Regions from separate parts of the Rothia sp. 27098_8_27 genome, predicted to be linked through region 1. Evidence: riboswitches for the same ligand, from Rfam matches in the RefSeq annotation. Region 1 holds a riboswitch; the other holds the start of a gene.
The links. A riboswitch is a leader RNA that binds a small molecule or an ion and turns the genes downstream of it on or off. The one in region 1 is predicted to bind thiamine pyrophosphate.
Positions count from the first base shown of each region.

Region 1 (9,761 bases):
TTGGCGAATACCGCGAAAAGGACGGTGAAGCCTCCTCACGCGCCTCCGACATCGCCACCGGTCTGCGCACCATCGCCGGCCTCGGCGCCGAAGAACAGATGCGTGAACGCTACCACCGCGGCACCGACGAAGTCTTCGACAGCTACATGCGCTACGAAAAGACGCACCGCTGGATGTACCTCATCCGCGCGCTGCTCGGCGGCGCCGTGACCCTGCTCGGCATCGGCTTCGCCCTCACCGGCCACGTCGAAAACGGCCGCTGGGTCTCCGACACGCCCGCCGCGTCCCTGGTGACCGTCGCCTCCATTATCGCGATGATGGGCGGCCCCATCTGGATTACCCAGAACTTCCTCACCGCATGGCGATACGCCAAGATTGCGCTCGCCAAGGTTGCCCGCCTCGAAGGTCACGCGGGCGTACGCCAGGGCGTGCTGAAGAGCCCGCGCACCGACGAGGAAATGGCGCAGCTGGCACGCGCCGAACAGGCAGTCGAGGCTAGCACCCTCGAGGTGCCCGTACCCGTCGCCCCCGCCGGTGCCAGCAACCCGCGCATCGTGTACGTCAACCCGCGCGACTACAACCTCACCGCGCAAGACTACGCTGAGGCGCTTGCCCGCACCCTGCGACGCGGGGGAGAGGACCTCAAGGACGCAACCGGCCGCCGCGTGCTGCTGAGCGAACCCAACCCCATGATTTTCGCCGGAACCCTGCAGGAGCACCTGCGCCTGGGCACCGTTCCGAACCCCGATGAGGAGCTGGCACAGGCAAAGGATGAGGAACTGCTGAAGATTACCGACTCCCGCGAAATCGCCTACCGACTGGGCGGACGCAACCCCGAAGACTACTTCGCCGCCCGCATCACCAGCGAAGGCGCGAACCTCTCCGGCGGTCAGCGTCAGCGTCTGGCACTCGCCCGCGCACTCGCACAGGACGCGCAGGTGCTCATCCTGACCGAGCCGCTGAACTCCGTGGATGAACCCAGCCAGCGCTACATCTACGATGCGATGGAAACCCAGGTCGGTAGCGACCGCCTGCCCGTCGGCTACCCCGGCCTGCTACAGGATTTGGAGCAGGTCTACGTTGTCTCCACGACCGCGGAGACGACCCGCCGCATGGAACGCGACGGCTACCCCGTCGCTCAGGCAGAAACCCCCGCAACCACTCAGAATCAGGAGGTGAACTAGCATGGCAAAGCAGCTCCCCATCGAAAGCCCCGCCTACGTGGCACGCCGCATGTGGAACTACCTCGCAGCGCATAAGGGGCGAGCCCTCTACACCTTCGTCATCTACATGGTCAGCACCCTCATGGGTGCGGTGGTGCCCCTGCAGATTGGTGCCACCGTGGACGACGTGGTGGCGGGCAAGTTCTCCAGCTACCCGTGGCAGCCGATTCTGATTATCCTGGCGGCGTTCATCGTGCAGGCGATAACCCTCATGGTCTCCTCGTACAGTGCGGCGCGACTGGGTGCGCTCGTCACCCGTGACGCCAACCAGGACACCCTCGACGGCACCCTCGACCTGGACGCACGCACCGTGGAAGAAGCCGGCAGCGGTGACCTGCTCACCCGCGTGACCGACGACCTGTCCTCGGCGGCGAAGTCCGTCAGTGAGGACCTGCTCGGCGCGATTTACGTGCTGCTGTACTTCCTGATCTCCACCATCTCGCTAGCGGTGGTGAGCCCGGCAATGGGTCTGATTATGCTACCCATGATTGCCGGTCTTGCCCTCATCATGTCGAAGATGCTGCCGCTCATGGCGGCACGCAACCAGACCGCCCAGGAGCGCGTGAGCGACCTCAACAGCGTGCTGACCGAGAACATTCGCGGCACCTCCACGATCCGTGAGCTGGGCGTTCATACCGCCCGCGAAGACGCCTTCGCCGGTGAGAACAAGCGCCAGTTCGCCGCGCAGCTGGGCATGGTGCGCATCCGCCAGCTGTACTTCACCGTGGACGCTATCAACGCCTGGATCCCCACGATTCTGTGTATGCTCTGGGGTGCCGCCTGCGTGGCTCTCGGCTGGGCAAGCTGGGGCGCCGTGGCGACCGCCTCGGTCATGGTTTTCAGCCTGCGAGTCCTCGCCGACATGCTGAACCACCACGTCAGCAGCCTGCGCATCATGCTGGTGAACATGGGTCGTGTGTTCGGTGTGGTCTCCCTGGCGAAGAAGCAGCGTGAGGCGCGTGCACAGCACCGTGCCGAAGCGTTCGCCGCCGTATCTGATGAAGCCGTGAAGAACCCGGAGTACGCCATTGACTGCACCGACGTCTCCTACGGCTACTCGCCGGACGCCCTCGTTCTGGAAGGTATCAACCTGAAGATTCGCCGCGGTGAGGCACTTGCCCTGGTGGGTCGTTCCGGTTCGGGTAAGACCACCCTGGCTCGTCTGATTGGTGGTTCGCTGACCGCCCTGGAAGGCACCATCACCGTGATGGGCCGCCCGGTCGGTCACGGCGACTTCCCGACCGATGCCGCCGCCGATGGCCGCCCGCGCCTGCTGGTCTGCACCCAGGAAGCGCACGTCTTCTTCGGTACTCTCGCCGATAACTTTACGGTGGTCGTGCCGGATGCAACCGTCGAGCAGATGCGTGAGGCGCTGGACGCTATCGGTGCCCGCTGGTGGCGCGACCTGCCGCAGGGCATGGATACTGTCGTGAGCGGTGCGGATTCGCCTCTGACTCGCGACCAGATTCAGCAGCTGGCACTGGCACGTATTGTGCTTGCCGACCCGCACGCCGTGATTCTGGACGAATCCACCACCCAGCTGGAACTCGCGGACGCAACCGAGTCCCTGAGCGCCGTGCTGGCGAACCGTGCGGTGCTGATCATTTCGCACGATGCGCGTATCGCCTCGCTGGCTGACCGCGCGGTCCTGCTGCACGAGGGCAGGATCATTGCGGAGGGTTCACCGGCAGAGATTTTCGCCCTGACCTAAACCCGGAGGATAAGCCCGGCTGATAGTGCCCGGTACCGTGTGAAGCGGTGCCGGGCACTACGTGTTTAACGGGTGGTTTCCGCACAAGGGTGCGCTGAAATCAGTGGCGGGAGCACTCGCAAGAGTGCAAGACTCAAACGAAAATTTCGGAGAGATTCACTTGTCACCCGCAAAACTTTCAGTTACTAAGAATCATTGTGATAACCTGGCAGAGCGATATGGGGTGCCTTGAGACGACTGCGACCCGCTAACCCGCCCAACGAAGAGCTACGGCACAGCGAAGAGCTACGGCACAGTGGACGCACGAAACGACGTAAGAACACTCAAGGCTGAGAGAATCACCCATTGAACCTGCTCTAGTTCGAACTAGCGAAGGGATTATCGATGATGGCAGAGCAGCCTACCGCGCCCGCGTGCGCACCCACGACCCCCACCAGCCCTGTACCCGGCGCGAGCGCCTCCGGAACCTCCCGGGCACCCCAGACAGCTCAGGTACCTCAGGCAGCTCGGGTGCCGAGGGTTCTCTCCATTGCTGGAACCGACCCCTCCGGCGGTGCAGGTATTCAGGCGGACCTCAAGTCCATTGCCGCATCCGGCGGTTACGGCATGTGCGTGACCACCTCACTGGTCGCCCAGAACACCTGTGGGGTTCGTGAAGTATTCACCCCGCCCCTGGAGTTTTTGACCGCGCAGCTTGCCGCCGTTTTTGATGACGTCACGGTTGACGCCGTGAAAATCGGCATGCTCGGCGACGCGGACACGATCCGTACCGTCCGCACCTGGCTGAGCGAGCACCCCGTGCCCGTGGTCGTGCTCGACCCGGTCATGATTGCTTCAAGCGGTGACCGTCTGTTGCAGGCGGAAGCGGAGCAGGCGCTGCGCGACCTCGTGCCGCTCGTGAATGTGATTACCCCGAACATTCCGGAGCTCGCCGTGCTCTGTCAGAAGGAGCCCGCTCAGACTTTCGATGAGGCGCACGAGCAGGCGGCGAACCTTGCGGCGGCGACCGGAACCACCGTGATTGTGAAGGGCGGCCACCTGTGCGGTCAGGACGCCGGTAACACCGCGGTCTTCCCGGACGGCACCTGCGCCCACGTGCGCACCCCGCGCCTGGACAGCCGCAATACGCACGGCACCGGATGCTCCCTGTCCTCTTCGCTGGCAACCCGCCTGGGCGTGGAACTGCTCCAGCACACTGAAGCCGCAGAACACACTGAAGCCGCAGAGTACACCGCAGAGCAGGACGTTCTGACCAGCGAAGACACCCACCGCGCCCTGCAGTGGAGCACCCGCTGGCTCCACGAATCCATTGCCGCAGGTGCCGGTCTGCAGGTTGGCTCCGGTGAGGGCCACGGCCCGGTGGACCACGCCGCCCGTGCCCGCCGCCTGGAGGCTGCCGCCTCCGCATACCCGTGGCATCACCTGCTCGCCACCACCGACTCTGAGGGCAATACTCTGGACGGCACCAGCCCGGAACGTCTGCTGCCGGTCAGCCCCGTGCCCGCCGGTGAAGCCGTCGTAAAGCCCGCCGGTCCCTGGACCGCCGCCCTCTGGGCAGCCGGTGGCGAAACCTGGCACCAAATCCTGGACCTGCCCTTCGTGCGTGCCCTCGGTGACGGCACCCTCGACGAGGACCTGTTCGCCTTCTACCTAGATCAGGACGCCCTCTACCTGCGTGATTATTCGCGTGCGCTCGCGACTCTCTCGGCGCGTGCTGACACCGCTGAGGCGCAGGTGCACTGGGCCGCCGGTGCGCACGAGGCGATTGCCGCCGAATCGCAGCTACACGAGGGCTGGCTGGCGAACCGTGCGCGTCTGGGTGGGCCCTCACCGATTACGATGGGGTACACGAATTTCCTGCGTGCCACCGCCGCCGGTGATGATTACGTGGTCGGTGCCGCGGCGATCCTGCCCTGCTACTGGCTGTACGAAGAGGTGGGCGCTGTGCTCTCCTCGCAGAATCATGCGGACCACCCGTACGCGGAGTGGTTGAGCATGTACGGTGGCGAAGAGTTCGCCGCGGATGTGGCGCGTAGCCTCGCGGAGGTGGAGCGTGCGTTTGAGACGGCTTCACCGGCTCAGCGTGTGCGCGCGGCGCGGGCGTACCTGTCGGCGTGCGTGTACGAGCGTGAGTTCTTTGACCAGGCGCACCGAGCATTGCGTTAGTTTGCCGGGCGCTGCGCTAGACGACGTGCGCTGCGTGAGGGGTTGCACCGCAGCCAGCCCGCAGGTGCTTTAGGCGCCCGATTTTTGGGCTGAATACCGTCCCGGCATGGCGTGAGATGGGTGATTGATGCTTCACTCAAGCTACCGCTGGTTCGGGGGTTGTGCCGGTTATGCTTAAGGCGTCGGTGAAAACCGTTTGCGGTAGGATTCCGGCCCTCACCCAACTGGCTGATGTACCTGCCGCGCCCGCACCTCTACGGCGTGTAACCGACCAGTTTGGCCCGTCGCAACCACCTCATCCAACCCCCGCGGCGGGCCAAACGCCTTCCTTCTAGCGTTCGTGAAGAATGTTCGGCATAGAAATATCCCGTGCAGATACTCTCATCTGCACGGGATATTTCTATATGTCTAACCGTTACGAATCAGCCGCCGCGGCTAGTGCGTCAGGCTAATGCGTCAGGGAAGGGGAGCTGGTCTAGCTTTGAGTTGCCGGGTTTAGTTCTGACCTGCAGAACCTAGTTCTGATTTATTGAGCTTAGCTCTGAGCCTCAGCTTCGTTATCCGCATCTTCATTTTTCTCGGCCCGGAACCCCACCCAGAACGCTCCAGCTGCCAAACACCCGACAAACCACAGAGAGATACTACCTACCAGCTGATCTAGGAGAGCCATCACAATCACACCGGCGACAAATCCCCCGACCACCAGGGAGTAATCTAAAGCCGTCATCAGAGCACGTCTGCGGGTGCGGCGTCCTTCGTCCTCAGGCAGGGCGGGGGCGGTATCCGCTGACGGGTGACGAGCCTCAACACGCCTTCTAACAACACGCTCCCTCCGGGTGCTGCAAGCATTAGCTATAGCACGGGTATAGAGGGCGCCGGCCGTGTACCAGGCGCTTAACATTTTGCGCCAATTTCCGCTGGTCATAAACAGGGAAAACGGGTTCTCACCAATACGCGTGTCTGCAAGTGCATGAATGAGCATGCCAATAGTGAACGCTAACGCCCCCACCTGGACCCCGTGCTCGCTCACCCGGTGAATCAGAGGAGTCACAAAACAGACGAGGAGGAAGGGCACCAGAGTAAAAATACGCCAGTGTTTCAGGTGTGCCCTCTGCCCCAAAAGATCATGCAGAAGATGACCGCCCAGGTACCCCAGGCTAAAGAAAATCACTGAGAGCCAACGCAGGTGAATAGCGTGCTGCGAACTGTGACTCATATCAGCAATGAGAAGGATAAAATTACCGGTCTGCGTGGCAACCAAAGCTTTGTAATGAATATGAGAGAAAACATCTACCGCTCCACCCAGGGATGCTAAGAGAAGCGCCATAATCCGCCCGTAGCGGCGCGGAGTTGGAATCCTGGAAAGAAAAAGTGCAAAGCGGGCAGTCATCGTGGTCCTTGGTGGTGAAAAAAGATCCGGGCATACAAAAACCTCGAGCACCTATGGTACTCGAGGTTTTTGCGATAGGCACGTAGGTGCCTCAGAAGATGCAAGGTCTACAGTCTACTTGCTCTCGCCCTTGAGCGCACCCACGAGCGGACCAATCACGTCCATGGGCAGCGGGAAGACCACGGTCGAGTTCTGATCGGCACCCAGCTCCAGCAGGGTCTGCAGGTAACGCAGCTGCAGGGAGGCGGGGGACTGGCTCAGAATGTCGGATGCTTCCTTCAGCTCGCTGGAGGCCTCCAGCTCACCGCGTGCCGAAATGATCTTTGCGCGGCGCTCACGCTCAGCCTCAGCCTCGCGAGCCATGGCGCGCTGCATAGCCTCGGGAATCTCAACGTCCTTAATTTCGACGAGCTCCACCTGAATACCCCACGGCTCGGTGCGCGAACCGATGATGGAACGCAGGTCCTCGTTCAGGTCCTCGCGGTGTGCGAGCAGGGTGTCCAGGTCAACGCGGCCGAGCAGGGAACGCAGGGTGGTCTGCGCAATCTGGCTGGTGGCAATCGGGTAGTTCTCAACCTCAAGCACGGCGTTCTTGGCGTTGGTCACGCGGAAGAGGACCACGGCGTTCACGCGGGCGGGAACGTTGTCCTTGGTGATGACTTCCTGCGGGGGAATGGTCAGGGTGATAACACGCATATCAACGCGCTGCAGGGAATCAACGAGGGGGAAGACGACGTTCAGGCCGGGCTTCAGCTCCGAACGCAGGTGACCGAAGCGGAAAGAGACGCCACGCTCGTATTCGGGGATGACGCGGAACATACGAATCAGAATAAAAAGAACAATGACGGCAACTGGGATGAGGATAGTTGCCAAAGTGACGGGATCCATGGTTTTCCTTCACAAATATTGGGGGAGGACGGTATGTGTGCCCACCTGCCCGCGCCTCGTACGGTGCAGGTAGTAGGGGGTGCCCGGTAACCGGGCTGCGTGTGGGGGAGTTTAGGGAGGGGAATTTTCCGTCCCGGCGTACATCGCGGCGGTCGGTGCTTTAGCGGCACCCCGCATGGAAAACTCAAAAGAGGAACAAAAGAGAATTCCACACGGGGTAGCCGCCGAAGCTAACAGACGGGACCAGCCAGCCGGTCAGCCGCCGGAACGGAAAAACTTGTGCAGCGCTACTTCTTCGCCATCTGCTCTGCCAGCTTTTCAGCAGCCTCAACCTCAGCCAGGTTCTGCTCCTGCAGGACCTCGTTCGTGGTCTTGTGCAGTCGCTTAACCGAGGTGCCGGTGCCGCTCCATGCGGGGCGGTCCGGGTCGAGGGCAGAGGTACGAACCGGCAGGGTTGCCTCCGCAATCATCTGCTTGCGGGTCTGCTCGGTACGGCGCTTACGCTCATTCGACACGCCACCCCACTTCGCCGCGAAACGGTCCATCTTCACGTTCACCGATTCATCAGCGGTGGATGCGTGAATATGCTTCGGATCGTTCTCGAAGTTCGCGGGGGAACGCATGAGCTTCACAGCCAGCGGGTAGGTCAGCGACAGGCAGACCACCGCGGCGGCACCCTCCACCAGAAGCTCCAGCGGGGAGTGCCAGACGATGGCGGCACCAATCAGGATGACCACGCCCAGCAGCGAGACAGCAACCGCCAGCCCGCGGTGGAAACGACCCGACTCGGAGTAGGGCCATTCGTCCACTTCGCGGGTGAGCTCGCGGCCGTTCGCCGAGACGGTGCAGCTGTCCTTAATCGGGCAGGTGTTGCACACGCTGGGCTTGGCGCGGTAACGCATCACTCGGTTATCCGAGTCGAATGCGGTCGCCCACAGCCACTGGTCTTCGGGGCAGAGCCACGCGTCGCTCTCTTCGTGGTAGGTGAACCCGAAGGTTCGCGCCGCCACCATGCGCTGGCTGGTGCGCTTGGCGAGAATATCGAAGCCCCAACCCACGGCGACCAGGCCCAGCGCGTACACGCAGGCCAGCCACACGAGGAAAGAAACTCCAGCAATCTGCTCAGGCATGGTTAGCCTCGACGATCGCTACGGTAGGGGCTGGTCTGCTCGGGCAGCTCCTCGGCAGCCTTAGCGCCGGCGAACTCTGCGATGCGAGCGTCCTCAACCACCTCGTACAGCGGCGGTTCGGGCAGCTCCAGGACGGTTTCCTTAGCGTTCTTGGAGAAGATCTCCTTGATACCCAGCAGAGCCAGCTTAATCAGCGGGATAATGCCGACCAGGAAGATGACGTCACCGGGCATACGCATCCAACCCATCACGGCGGAAGCACCGTCGTGAATGAACGCGAAGGAACGAGCCTCGTAGTAGCCTTCACCCACGGACTTGTACAGCTGAGCAATACCCAGCGGCAGCAGCGAGATGAAGGACATCCACAGCAGACCAATGTTCAGGGTCCAGAAGGAGAACTTCAGACCCTTCTCAGGCCACTTGTCCTCAGGGAGCAGGTAGCGCAGACCAAACACCGCGAACGCGATCGCGAGCATACCGTACACACCCATCATGGATGCGTGTGCGTGGTTTGCGGTCAGTGCCGTACCAATCTCGAAGTAGGACACGATCGGCAGGTTAATCAGGAAGCCGAACACACCCGCGCCGAGGAAGTTCCAGAAGCCCACAGCAATCAGGAACATGACAGCCCAACGGTGCGGGAAAGGCTTGGTGCGGTTGGAGTACTGGCGAGCACCCAGCTGCATGAAGCCCCACGCCTCAACGGTCAGGAAGGTCAGCGGGATAACCTCAGCAGCCGAGAAGAACGCACCGAATGCCATCTGCTCGGAGGGGGTACCGACGAAGTAGGTGTGGTGCAGAGTACCGATCACACCACCGACGGAGTAGAGCACGGCGTCCATCATGATGATGGAGATCGCGATGCGCTCGCGGACCACGCCGAGCAGCACGAAGATGTACGCCACCATGACGGTGGTGAACAGTTCGAGGAAGTCCTCCACCCAGAGGTGAACCACCCAGAATCGCCAGAATTCGGCGACGGTCACGTGAGTACGCTGACCTGCGAGCAGGCCGACCGCGTAGAACATGGGGATGGCGAGGCCGGAGAAGAGGAACAGCCACGGCAGGGAGGTCTTCTTCGAGCCCTTCAGGCGAGCGGAGAGGGTACGCCAGACGATGACGATCCAGATGAACATACCCGCGGTGAGCAGGATCTGGAAGAATCGCGGCAGGTCCAGGAACTCCCACTGCTGCGAGAAGAAGCCGGTGAATTCCTTGGGGATGAGGCCCTTCTGAGAGAACCATTCGTTCAG
Region 1 is NZ_JAPWAJ010000001.1:173,632-183,392, forward strand. It holds gene O3675_RS00655 (ABC transporter transmembrane domain-containing protein) at 1-1,184, shown strand, start outside; gene O3675_RS00660 (ABC transporter ATP-binding protein) at 1,186-2,934, shown strand; TPP riboswitch at 3,144-3,330, shown strand; gene O3675_RS00665 (bifunctional hydroxymethylpyrimidine kinase/phosphomethylpyrimidine kinase) at 3,319-5,100, shown strand; gene O3675_RS00670 (YoaK family protein) at 5,636-6,490, opposite strand; gene O3675_RS00675 (slipin family protein) at 6,605-7,378, opposite strand; gene O3675_RS00680 (transposase) at 7,666-8,508, opposite strand; gene O3675_RS00685 (nitric-oxide reductase large subunit) at 8,511-9,761, opposite strand, start outside.

Region 2 (9,761 bases), on a different contig from region 1:
TCTTGCCGTCCTCAATCTTGGCGACCAGCACCGAGGAGGTGGCGCCCTCAAGCACGCGACGCTCATCGGTGATGAAGATAGCGTCGTCCGCGCCGCGCTCCTGCACATACCGCAGGACCGCCATGTTCACCGCGTAGGAGAGGGTCTTCGCACCCGCCAGCAGCCACGGGTAGGCGCTATTATCCATCGGTTCGTGGCCGCGCGGCAGCAGCATCGCCTTCACACCCTCGGTGCGGCGCTTCACGATGGAGGCAGGCACCGGCGACGCCATAATCAGCGTGTACGGGCCCGGCTGCATGGAGGTCACCGCCTGGGTGGGGCCGCGCGAAATAATGATCTTCACGATGTGCTCTTCACCCAGCGCCGTTTCGGCACCGGCGGTCGCCTCACGCATGAGGCGCTCCACCGCCGAACGCAGAATCTCGGGTTCCGGGTCGGGCAAATCCAGCATGCGCGCCGACGATTCGAGGCGGGACAGGTGCATGCCGAGCTTACGCACGCGGCGGTTGACGGACAGCATGGTCTCGAAGACGCCATCGCCGCGGGTGAAGCCCTGATCATCAACGCTGATGAGGGGCACGGACGGGTCAACGAAGATGCCCTGCGGGTTCTGCTCGTTCAGAAGAATTACGGTACTAGACATAGTTTTATTGTACGTTCGCGCCCGGACCATAGGCAGGAGGCGTCTGTACCTTCCTGAAGCGACATCAGGGTGCCCGAAGCGAAGCGAGGGCGGGTGCCCCTGTAGGAGCGAAGGAAGGGTGCGGGCGCTTCCCTACTCATGTCCCAAGTGGGGCTAGGCGCGGAGGAAATATGCGGCACCCCGCCTCCCTGTAGGAACGAGGGCGAATACCGTCTCCCTCTGTGTCATCTGTTGAGGAGGGTTGGAGGTGCGTGTACCTTCCTGAAGCGACATCAGGGTGCCCGAAGCGAAGCGAGGGCGGGTGCCCCTGTAGGAGCGAAGGAAGAGTACAAGCGCCTCCCTACCCACGTCCCGAGCAGAGCAAACTAGCCCCAGAGGAACTGGATCGTACCCGCCGCAATAGATACACCGTACGCAACAGCGATAATGACGGCGGCAGCAATGCTCACGTGCACATCACGCGGCGAATAGGACGGCACACGAGCCCAGGTGCGTTCGCCTGCGCCGAAGCCGCGCGCCTCCATGGTGATGGCGAGGCGGGAGCCGCGGCGGATAGCCTGCACGAGCAGGGCGAAGCTTTGCCCACCGAAGGTTTGGGCGCGTCCGGCGAGGGATTGGCCTGCACCGAGTCCGCGGGCGCGTCGTGCCTGGCCGAGGGCGTTCCATTCGGCGAAGAGAATGCCGACGAGGCGCAGAGCGGCGACAGTGGCGAGCACGAACCGGGAGGGTAGTTTGAAGGTTTGTGCGAGGGAATCGCCGAGGTCGGTCGGGTCGGTGGTGAGTACGAATGCGAGGGTGGGTAGGACCATGGCGAGGGAGCGGATCATCATGGCTGCGCCGACGGCGGCGGAGTCGGTGGTGATGGTGTTGAAGCCGAGGTCGAGGATGGTGGTGCCGGTTTTGGCGCTGAGCATGGCGACGGACCAGCCGGTGGTGATGACGGCGATGAGGATGGGCCAGAAGCGGGCGAGGACGTTGACGGGTCGGAATCCGACGAGGATGAATCCGAGCAGTTCGAGGGCGAAGAGGATTCCGGAGGTGAGGGGGTCGCGCACGATGAGGGCGGCGATGATGAGGGTGAAGGAGACGATGAGTTTTACGCCGGCGTTGAGGTTGCTGAAGTAGCTGGTTCGGTCGATGGTGCCGAAGAAGTCGGTGTTCATGCGTTCTCCTTTCCGGGGGTGGTGAGGGCGGGTAGGGTGATGTGGTTGCCGCCGAGTGCGGCGGTGTAGTCTTCGTCGTGGGTGATGGAGATGATGGCGGTGCCGCCTGCGAGTAGTTCGCGGATGAGGTCGACGAGTTCTGCCCAGGTTCGTGCGTCTTGGCCGAAGGTGGGTTCGTCGAGGATGAGGATTTTGGGTGCGGTGGCGAGTGCGGAGGCTACGGAGAGTCGTCGTTTTTCGCCGCCGGAGAGGGTGAAGGGGTTGGCGTCGAGCAGGTGGGTGAGGCGTAGGTGGGTTGCGAGTTCGTTGGTGCGGGCGGCGAGCTCGTCTTCGTCGAGGGGGTTGCGGGTGAGTGCGGCGAGTCGGCGGGGGCCGAGTTCGAGTTCTTCGCGTACGGTTCCGCGGATAAATTGGTATTCGGGTTCTTGGAAGACGTAGCCGATGCGGCTGAGCATTTGGGCGGGGGTCCAGGTGGGCACGTCCCAGTGGGCGCGCTCGCTGTCGTGGTTGCCGCCGTGGTTGCCGTCGTAATTACGGAGCGCGTCGGTGGCGGTGAGGGTGCCGTTGGGTGCGGTGAGGAGCCCTGCGAGGGTGAGGGCTAGAGTTGATTTGCCGGCGCCGTTGGGTCCGAGCACGCTGAGGTGTTCGCCGGCGTGCAGGGTGAGGTTGATGCCGCTGCGCAGTACGGGCAGGTCGGTGGGTGCGGGTGCGGGGGTGTCGCCGAGGCGTTTGATGGTGCGTCGGCGTGCGCGTCGTTGTTTGGGGGTGGGTTGTGCGCGGGTGATGCTGAGGTTTTCGGCGCGCAGTAGCGCCTCGCCGTGCTCGCTATCGCCGCCCGTAGCCTCGCCGCCCGCAATATTACCGGTCTGCGGCGCACGCGGCACGTAGTTGGGTACCCATACGCCCGCGTCGATGAGTTCTCGGCGGGCTTCGGTGAGTACGGTGTCGGGTGCGCCATCGTGGGTGATGGTGCCGCCTTCGCCGAGCACGATAATGCGGTCCATGTGCGGCGCCCAGATGCTCACGCGGTGCTCCACGACGAGCAGGGTCGCGCCGGTGGCTTGCGCGGCGGCAAGGATGCTGTCGCGTACTTCCTGCACGCCGGAGGGGTCGAGATTGGCGGTGGGTTCGTCGAGAATCATGGCGCCGGGGTGCATCGAGAGGATGCCCGCCAGGCCGAGGCGCTGCTTCTGACCGCCGGACAGTGCGCTACTGGGGTGGTCGAGGGCAAGGTGGTTGAGCCCTACCGCGGTGAGGGATTCGGTGACGCGGCCCCAGATTTCTTCGCGGGGTACGCGCAGGTTTTCGGGGCCGAAGGCTACGTCATTGCCGACGGTTGCCATGACGATGGAGGATTCGGGGTCCTGCTGCATCATGCCTGCGGTGCCGCGTGCTTCGGCAGGGGCTTGCCCGTTGATGGTGATGGTGCCGCCGGCGGATTCGCCGTCATCATCGTGGAGCACACCGGCGATGGCGTGCAGGAGCGTCGATTTGCCGGCGCCGGAGGTGCCCAGTAGCAGGACTTTTTCACCGGGGTTGATGGTGAGGTTGAGTCCGCTGATGACGGGTTCTGGGCGTCCGGGGTGGTGCCAGCTGAAGTTGTTGAGCTCGATGCGCGCCCCGCGCGGTGTTGCTTCCATGATGGTTCCTTAGCCTTTTGTGTGGCTGCTGTAGTGTGCCGAGTGGTGACTCGTGGTGAGTGACTAGTTGGTGGCTAGTTGCTGGTGGTTAGCGGCGGGTCTTGCCGGATGCCAGCGAGGAGAGCACACCGGTCTTGGCGAGGTTCTGCACGAGAATCCACGCCAGGAAGCCTGCGATAACTGCACCGGAGACGACGGCGCACGCTACGTAGATGATTGCCTTGACCGGTTCCATGTCGGGGTAGTAGATGAAGATTTCGTTAACGCCCATGAACAGGCCGCTGAGCGCACCGGAGAAGATGGCGACGGTTGCGTTCCAGCGGCGGTAGCGGAAGATCGCGAAGGCGATTTCAGCGCCGAGGCCCTGGAAGAGGCCCGCAATCAGGATTTCGCCGCTCCACGCGCCGCCGGTAAAGAGTACGGAAATGAATGCTGCGACGATTTCGCCGAAGAGTGCCGCACCGGGCTTGCGGATGAGCAGTCCGCCGAGGGTGCCGCCGAGCAGCCATGCGCCGGCGACGATGGGGCGGAATTCGGGTGCTGCTACGAGTGCAGTTTTGGCGGCGGGGCCGACTGCGATGTCCCAGATCCAGAAGATGACGGCGCAGGCTACTGCGATAACTGCAGCGATGACGATTTCGTTGACTCGCCAGCGCAGGTTCGGCTTCTTCGCTTCTGCCTGGGTAGATGCCTGGGAGGCGGGGGTTGCGTTCTGTGACATTGGTGGTCCTTCCGTCGTTGGAAGGGGAATGTCCTCGCCCTCTGATTGGACGAGGGCATTGAGAAGAAATTCGACTCCCTACGCCGGTACTAACCGGATCAGGTTCGAGGGTCTGCTTAGCACTCTCAGCGCCTCGGTGGCGCTCCCCTGTCGTGTGGGGTTCCTTGTCCGTGCCGTTGTGGTGCGGGTGGGAACCCAGGTTCGATTGTAGGCGTGTCTGGCTGTTCGCGCCAATTTGCCGCTTTTTGTTTTCTTCTTCTGCCCGCATTACAGAATTGCACGGTGTACAATTTTGGGACGGAGAGGCTCCAAGGCGGCACGAACGCCTTAAACCCTATACGCTAGGGAGTGGCGCTCTTTTCTCACCCAACCCCGAAGGGGTTCACGGGCAGGACGCCGCATCGTATACAGCTAAGGAGATACATATGAACCCCGTCGCTAAGCTTGCTATTGCGGGTATCAACATGGGCGCTGCTGCCCTGGTTGGTAAGGGCCTGGGCGCAGCCTGGACCAAGGCTACCGGTAACCAGCCTCCCGCCATTTCCCACGAGTCTGAAGATACCCTGCGTCAGGTCATCCTCTGGACCGTTCTGACCTCCGTCGTGGGTGCTGTGGTGAGCTTCGGTATTGCTCGCCTGCAGCGTCGTTTCTTCAACTAAGACTTTGCGCCTTCCGCGCGAAAGTTCATGAACTAGGCGGTACGTATCTTCGCTCGGTACGTACCGCCTGGTGTTCCATCTTCAGCACGCCCGCTCTACTTCAGCCGGTTCCATGCCGACGCTACGCTGAAGCGCCACCTCGGCATCCGAAAGCACAACTATGACTATTTCTTCTCCCCGCCGTAAAACGAAGGCTCAGCGTAGGGTCGTTGACCACGCGAACAGCCGCCGCTCGATTGCGTCCTGGGTCATGTGGGATGTTGGTTCGTCGAGCTTCGACTCGATTATGACGACCTTCATCTTCACCGTGTACCTGACCAGCAGCTACTTTGGCACGCCCGAAGAGACCTCCTCGGCACTGTCGCTGGGTCTGACCGTTGCCGGTTTCCTCATTGCGATTCTAGCGCCGGTGACCGGTCAGCGTAACGACAAGTCCGGCAGGGGCATCTTCTGGCTCGGTGTGAACACCATGTTGCTAGTCGGCTCGATGGCGGCGTGCTTCTTCGTGGGCCCCACCCCGCAGTACTTGTGGCTGGGTGTCACCCTGATTTCTGCGGCAAGCGTGTTCAGCGAGTTCGCGTACGTGAACTATAACGCCGTGCTACCGCGCATCTCCCACCCGGAGAATATCGGTAAGATTTCGGGCGCCGGATGGGCTGCAGGCTACATTGGCGGCATCCTGGCGCTGGCTGTGGTGCTGTGGGGTTTTGTGCTTACCCCCGAGGTGCTCGGCCTGACCACCGATAACGCCCTGAATATCCGTGCGGTCGCACTGTTCGCCGCCGCCTGGTGTTTGATTTTCTGCCTGCCGCTGCTGGTGCGTATGCGCACCCGCGAGCGCTTCCTGCCGGAGGTGCTGCCCACCCGCGAGCTGCGTTTCCTGGAGCTCGGTATGGAGCGTCTCTCCCCGGCTCGTCAGGGCGGTCTGCTCGCCTCCTACAAGGCGCTGTGGCGCACCATTAAGCGGCTGAAGATGACGTCCCCGCAGACCCTGTGGTTCCTGATTGCTTCGGCGGTGTTCCGTGATGGTCTGTCCGGTATTTTTACGTTCGGCGGTATTCTTGCGGCGGGCACGTTCGGTTTCAGCACTTCCGAGGTGATTCTGTTCGGTATTGCCGGTAGCGCTGTCGCGGCGGCTGGCGCGATTCTGGGCGGCTACCTGGATGACTACCTGGGCCCGAAGGCGATTATTGTTATCTCGCTGGTCGGCATTATCTTGGCGGCTACCCCGTTGCTGTTTTTCCCCGAACCGGGCGTGTTCTGGGTATGCGCTCTGCTGCTGTGCCTGTTCGTGGGCCCGGCGCAGTCGGCGTCACGCACCTTCCTGGCTCGTCTGGCGGATCCCGGTACTGAGGGTGAGCTGTTCGGCCTGTACTCGACCACCGGTCGTGCCACCAGCTTCCTGGCGCCGATGCTGTTCGGTCTGTGCGTGAGCATCATGGGCGCGCAGATTTGGGGTGTGCTCGGTATTCTGATCGTTGTGGTGGCGGGTCTGCTCCTGCTGCTGCCGGTGAAGGCGCCCGGTCCGCTGCGTATGCGTGCGGCTCGCCGCGAGCAGAAGCGTGAACAGAAGCGCCGCGACAAGGCCGCCCAGTAAGGCTGCTCGGTAAGGCGTCGCGGGGCTAAGCGTCCTGCAAACCCCGCAAATACAAGCCTGCAAACGCAACCCCGCATACACACAGGGAGGGGCGGGTAGAAGAATGATCTTCTACCCGCCCCTCCCTTGTGCTTAAGCAGTGCCTACCAAGCGGAGCTCAGAAAGCCGTGTCAGTAAGCCACGTCAGAGAGACCCGGCGGCTAGTCCTCCACCACGTCGTCCTCATCGTCAGCGACAGCATCCTCAGAGGAATCCAGTGCAATCTGCTGCTCCTCCTCATCCAGAACCTCATCGCTCGTCATCTGAGCCCAGGTCGCGTCATCAATCAGCGGATCATCAATCACACGGACCCACAGCATCGAACCAGCCGCCAGAGCACTCAAATTCTCGTCATACGCCTCCGCAGGCAGACCCTCAAAAATCTCAGCCAGACGCGCAAACAGGTCATCATACGAAATGTCGCCCTCAGCTTGCAGCCAGCACTCAGCCGCAAAATCAGACAGCTCATTCAGCTCAGTGTCGCACAGCAGCAAGAACGGGCCGTCCTCACCCACACGCACACCCGAAGTACCCGGCATACGAGACACCGCAATCGTACCGTTCAAGAACACACCCGGCAGGTGATCCTCAACCGTGTACTTCTCCAGGCTCTCAACCTCATCAGCATTCGGCAGCTCACCGCCATTCAGCAGATCCTGAACCAGCGGCAAAGTATCCTCAACCTCCGAGTACACCAGGCGCCACACGCCACCGCAACGCTCCACCAGCTTAGCCAGCGACACAACACCCTCAGGGTGACGCGCCAGACCCGAGCTCTGCTCGCTCAAGAACACCAGAGCCTCATGCAGCGGAACACGCTCAAAATACGGCTCCGAAGCCGACTCATCACGAGAAATGAACACAATACGCGACAGCTCATAGCTGAGGTCATCACGATCAACCACGTTCAAACCCAGATCCACCGGGTTCTGCTGATCCTTCGGCGCATTCGGGTCAACAATCACAGACAGCGGCTTCGGATACGGCGACACAACACCCTCATCCGAAATAATCGCAGTCTCATCAGTCAGGTACGCAAACTTCGAACCCAAGAAACGCGACGCAGTCGTCTTACCGCTACCAGAAACACCCACCAGCGCAACAGCGCGCTTCGACTCAGGGTCACCAATAACAGCCGCATGCAGCATCACACCGCGACCAACCAGCTGCTCAATCATCGCCAACGTAATACGGCTCGTCAGATCCTGCATACCCGAATCATCATCAGCCACACGCAGCGTCGAAACCTTATCAAACGAACCCATCAACGGATTCGCCAAATCCATCACCGACTCATCAGTCGGCGCATGAACCAGCATCACCTGATCAAAACGAGACAACGAAGCATACGCCTCATCAGGAGTATCAAAAAACTCCGGAGCAAGAGGCTCCCACGCCTTCTTAAAACGCTCCACAAAAGAGTCCGACATATCAATCAGATACAAAGAAACTTCCGCGCCAGCAACACGCAGAACAACAGGCTTCAGATTCATCAAAAATCCTTAGAGAGTGAGAGATAAAAACCCGCACGCGAGTGAACGCACGAGCACAACAGGCGAAAAAACCGCCCAACGCGGGCGCACAAACACACAGCCTGCACGCCCGCACCCCAAAGCGGGAAAGACTAAGACTCCACAGAACCATCCGCAGGAATCATCGTCTGATGAAAATTCAAATAACTACGCGAAGCAGTCGGGCCGCGCTGACCCTGGTAACGGTTACCATACGCACCAGAACCATACGGATGCTCAGTCGGGCTACTCAAACGGAAGAAACACAACTGACCAACCTTAGAACCCGGCCACAACATAATCGGCAAAGTCGCCATATTCGACAACTCAAGCGTCACATGCCCCGAAAAACCAGGATCAATAAAACCAGCCGTAGAGTGAGTCAGAAGACCCAAACGACCCAACGACGACTTACCCTCCAGGCGGGCAGCCACATCATCAGGCAGGGTCACCTTCTCATACGTAGAACCCAACACAAACTCACCCGGATGCAGAATAAACGGCTCATCAGGAGCCACCTCCACCAGGCGCGTCAAATCCTCCTGCGGCTGAGCAGGATCAATATGCGGGTACTTATGGTTATCGAACAGACGGAAGAAACGATCAATCCTCACGTCCACACTTGCAGGCTGAATCATCGACTCATCGAACGGATCAAGAACGATGCGCCCATCAGCAATCTCTTGACGAATATCGCGATCTGAAATAAGCACGTTTAAAGGATACCTGGCAAACACCACCCACGTGCAGGCATCCACCAGCCCCAGCACACAGGCCTACATCACATTTCAACCCCGCCACCCCGCACATAAACAACCGCGACACATTTCACCCCCGACAAGCAAGCGCGATACACTGAAAAAGATGCGGCTGTAGCTCAATGGTAGAGCGCACGCTTCCCAAGCCTGATACGCGGGTTCGATTCCCGTCAGCCGCTCCACAAGCCCCGGACCTTATGGTTTGGGGCTTTATTTTTTAGGTTGGATGCGGTGGTTGGGCTCGGTTGGACGGGTCGAGGCGGTATGTTCCTTGCTCCTGCAGTAGGAGCGAAGGAAGTGTATAGCGTGCGCATGGGGCTACAGCAGACCCTTTCTCGATGAGCCCTCGGGAAAGTGCCCCGACGTTCCTACGGAACCACCGCCATACCCGGCTGCCAACCCTCGTTTCCCGGCGAGCTGTCTGCGGTACCCAACCCGAAGGACACAAAACGATTACACCACTCCACAGGACTTGAGCAACCGCTACCGTACCGTTCCTGAACGGCTACCTTGCCAACATCAGCCACACCTATCCCAGGTCACAGAACGTGAAGCACCATAGCAGTTTGCCTTCGAGCGCACTCAAAGGTTTAGTGTAATTGATATGTTGGAAGAACGGTTAGAGCAAGCCCTTAGGCTCGCGATCGATCCACCCGGAGGGCTAAATACTGCGGCGTTGCGCGACCTGATCAGAGATGACGAGAACACTCAGTGGGATATCGCTACCACTGCCGAGTATTTGGGTATCAGCGCACATACGCTGCGCTATTACGAACGTGCAGGGCTGGTGAAAGTAGGACGCGATGCATCCGGCTATCGGCTTTACGATGCTGCGGCTGTACGGCGTTTGGTTTTTATTACCCGAATGCGGGTCTCTGGAATGTCGATTGCCCAACTCCAGCATTACATCTCCTTGGTTGAACAAGGTGCAGAAACAGTACAGGAGCGTCTTGATTTGATGCTGGAGCATCGCGACATCCTTCGACAACGAATAGAGGATCTTCAGTTATCGCTGGCAGCTACCGAATTC
Region 2 is NZ_JAPWAJ010000010.1:477-10,237, forward strand. It holds gene O3675_RS08700 (aminotransferase class IV) at 1-643, opposite strand, end outside; gene O3675_RS08705 (energy-coupling factor transporter transmembrane protein EcfT) at 1,009-1,806, opposite strand; gene O3675_RS08710 (ABC transporter ATP-binding protein) at 1,803-3,446, opposite strand; gene O3675_RS08715 (ECF transporter S component) at 3,535-4,167, opposite strand; TPP riboswitch at 4,226-4,326, opposite strand; gene O3675_RS08720 (DUF4235 domain-containing protein) at 4,593-4,826, shown strand; gene O3675_RS08725 (MFS transporter) at 4,987-6,423, shown strand; gene O3675_RS08730 (septin family protein) at 6,624-7,955, opposite strand; gene dcd (dCTP deaminase) at 8,087-8,686, opposite strand; tRNA gene O3675_RS08740 (tRNA-Gly) at 8,840-8,913, shown strand; gene O3675_RS08745 (MerR family transcriptional regulator) at 9,336-9,761, shown strand, end outside.
Region 2: linked by a shared signal. The riboswitch ahead of O3675_RS08715 (ECF transporter S component) and the one ahead of O3675_RS00665 (bifunctional hydroxymethylpyrimidine kinase/phosphomethylpyrimidine kinase) in region 1 are both predicted to bind thiamine pyrophosphate.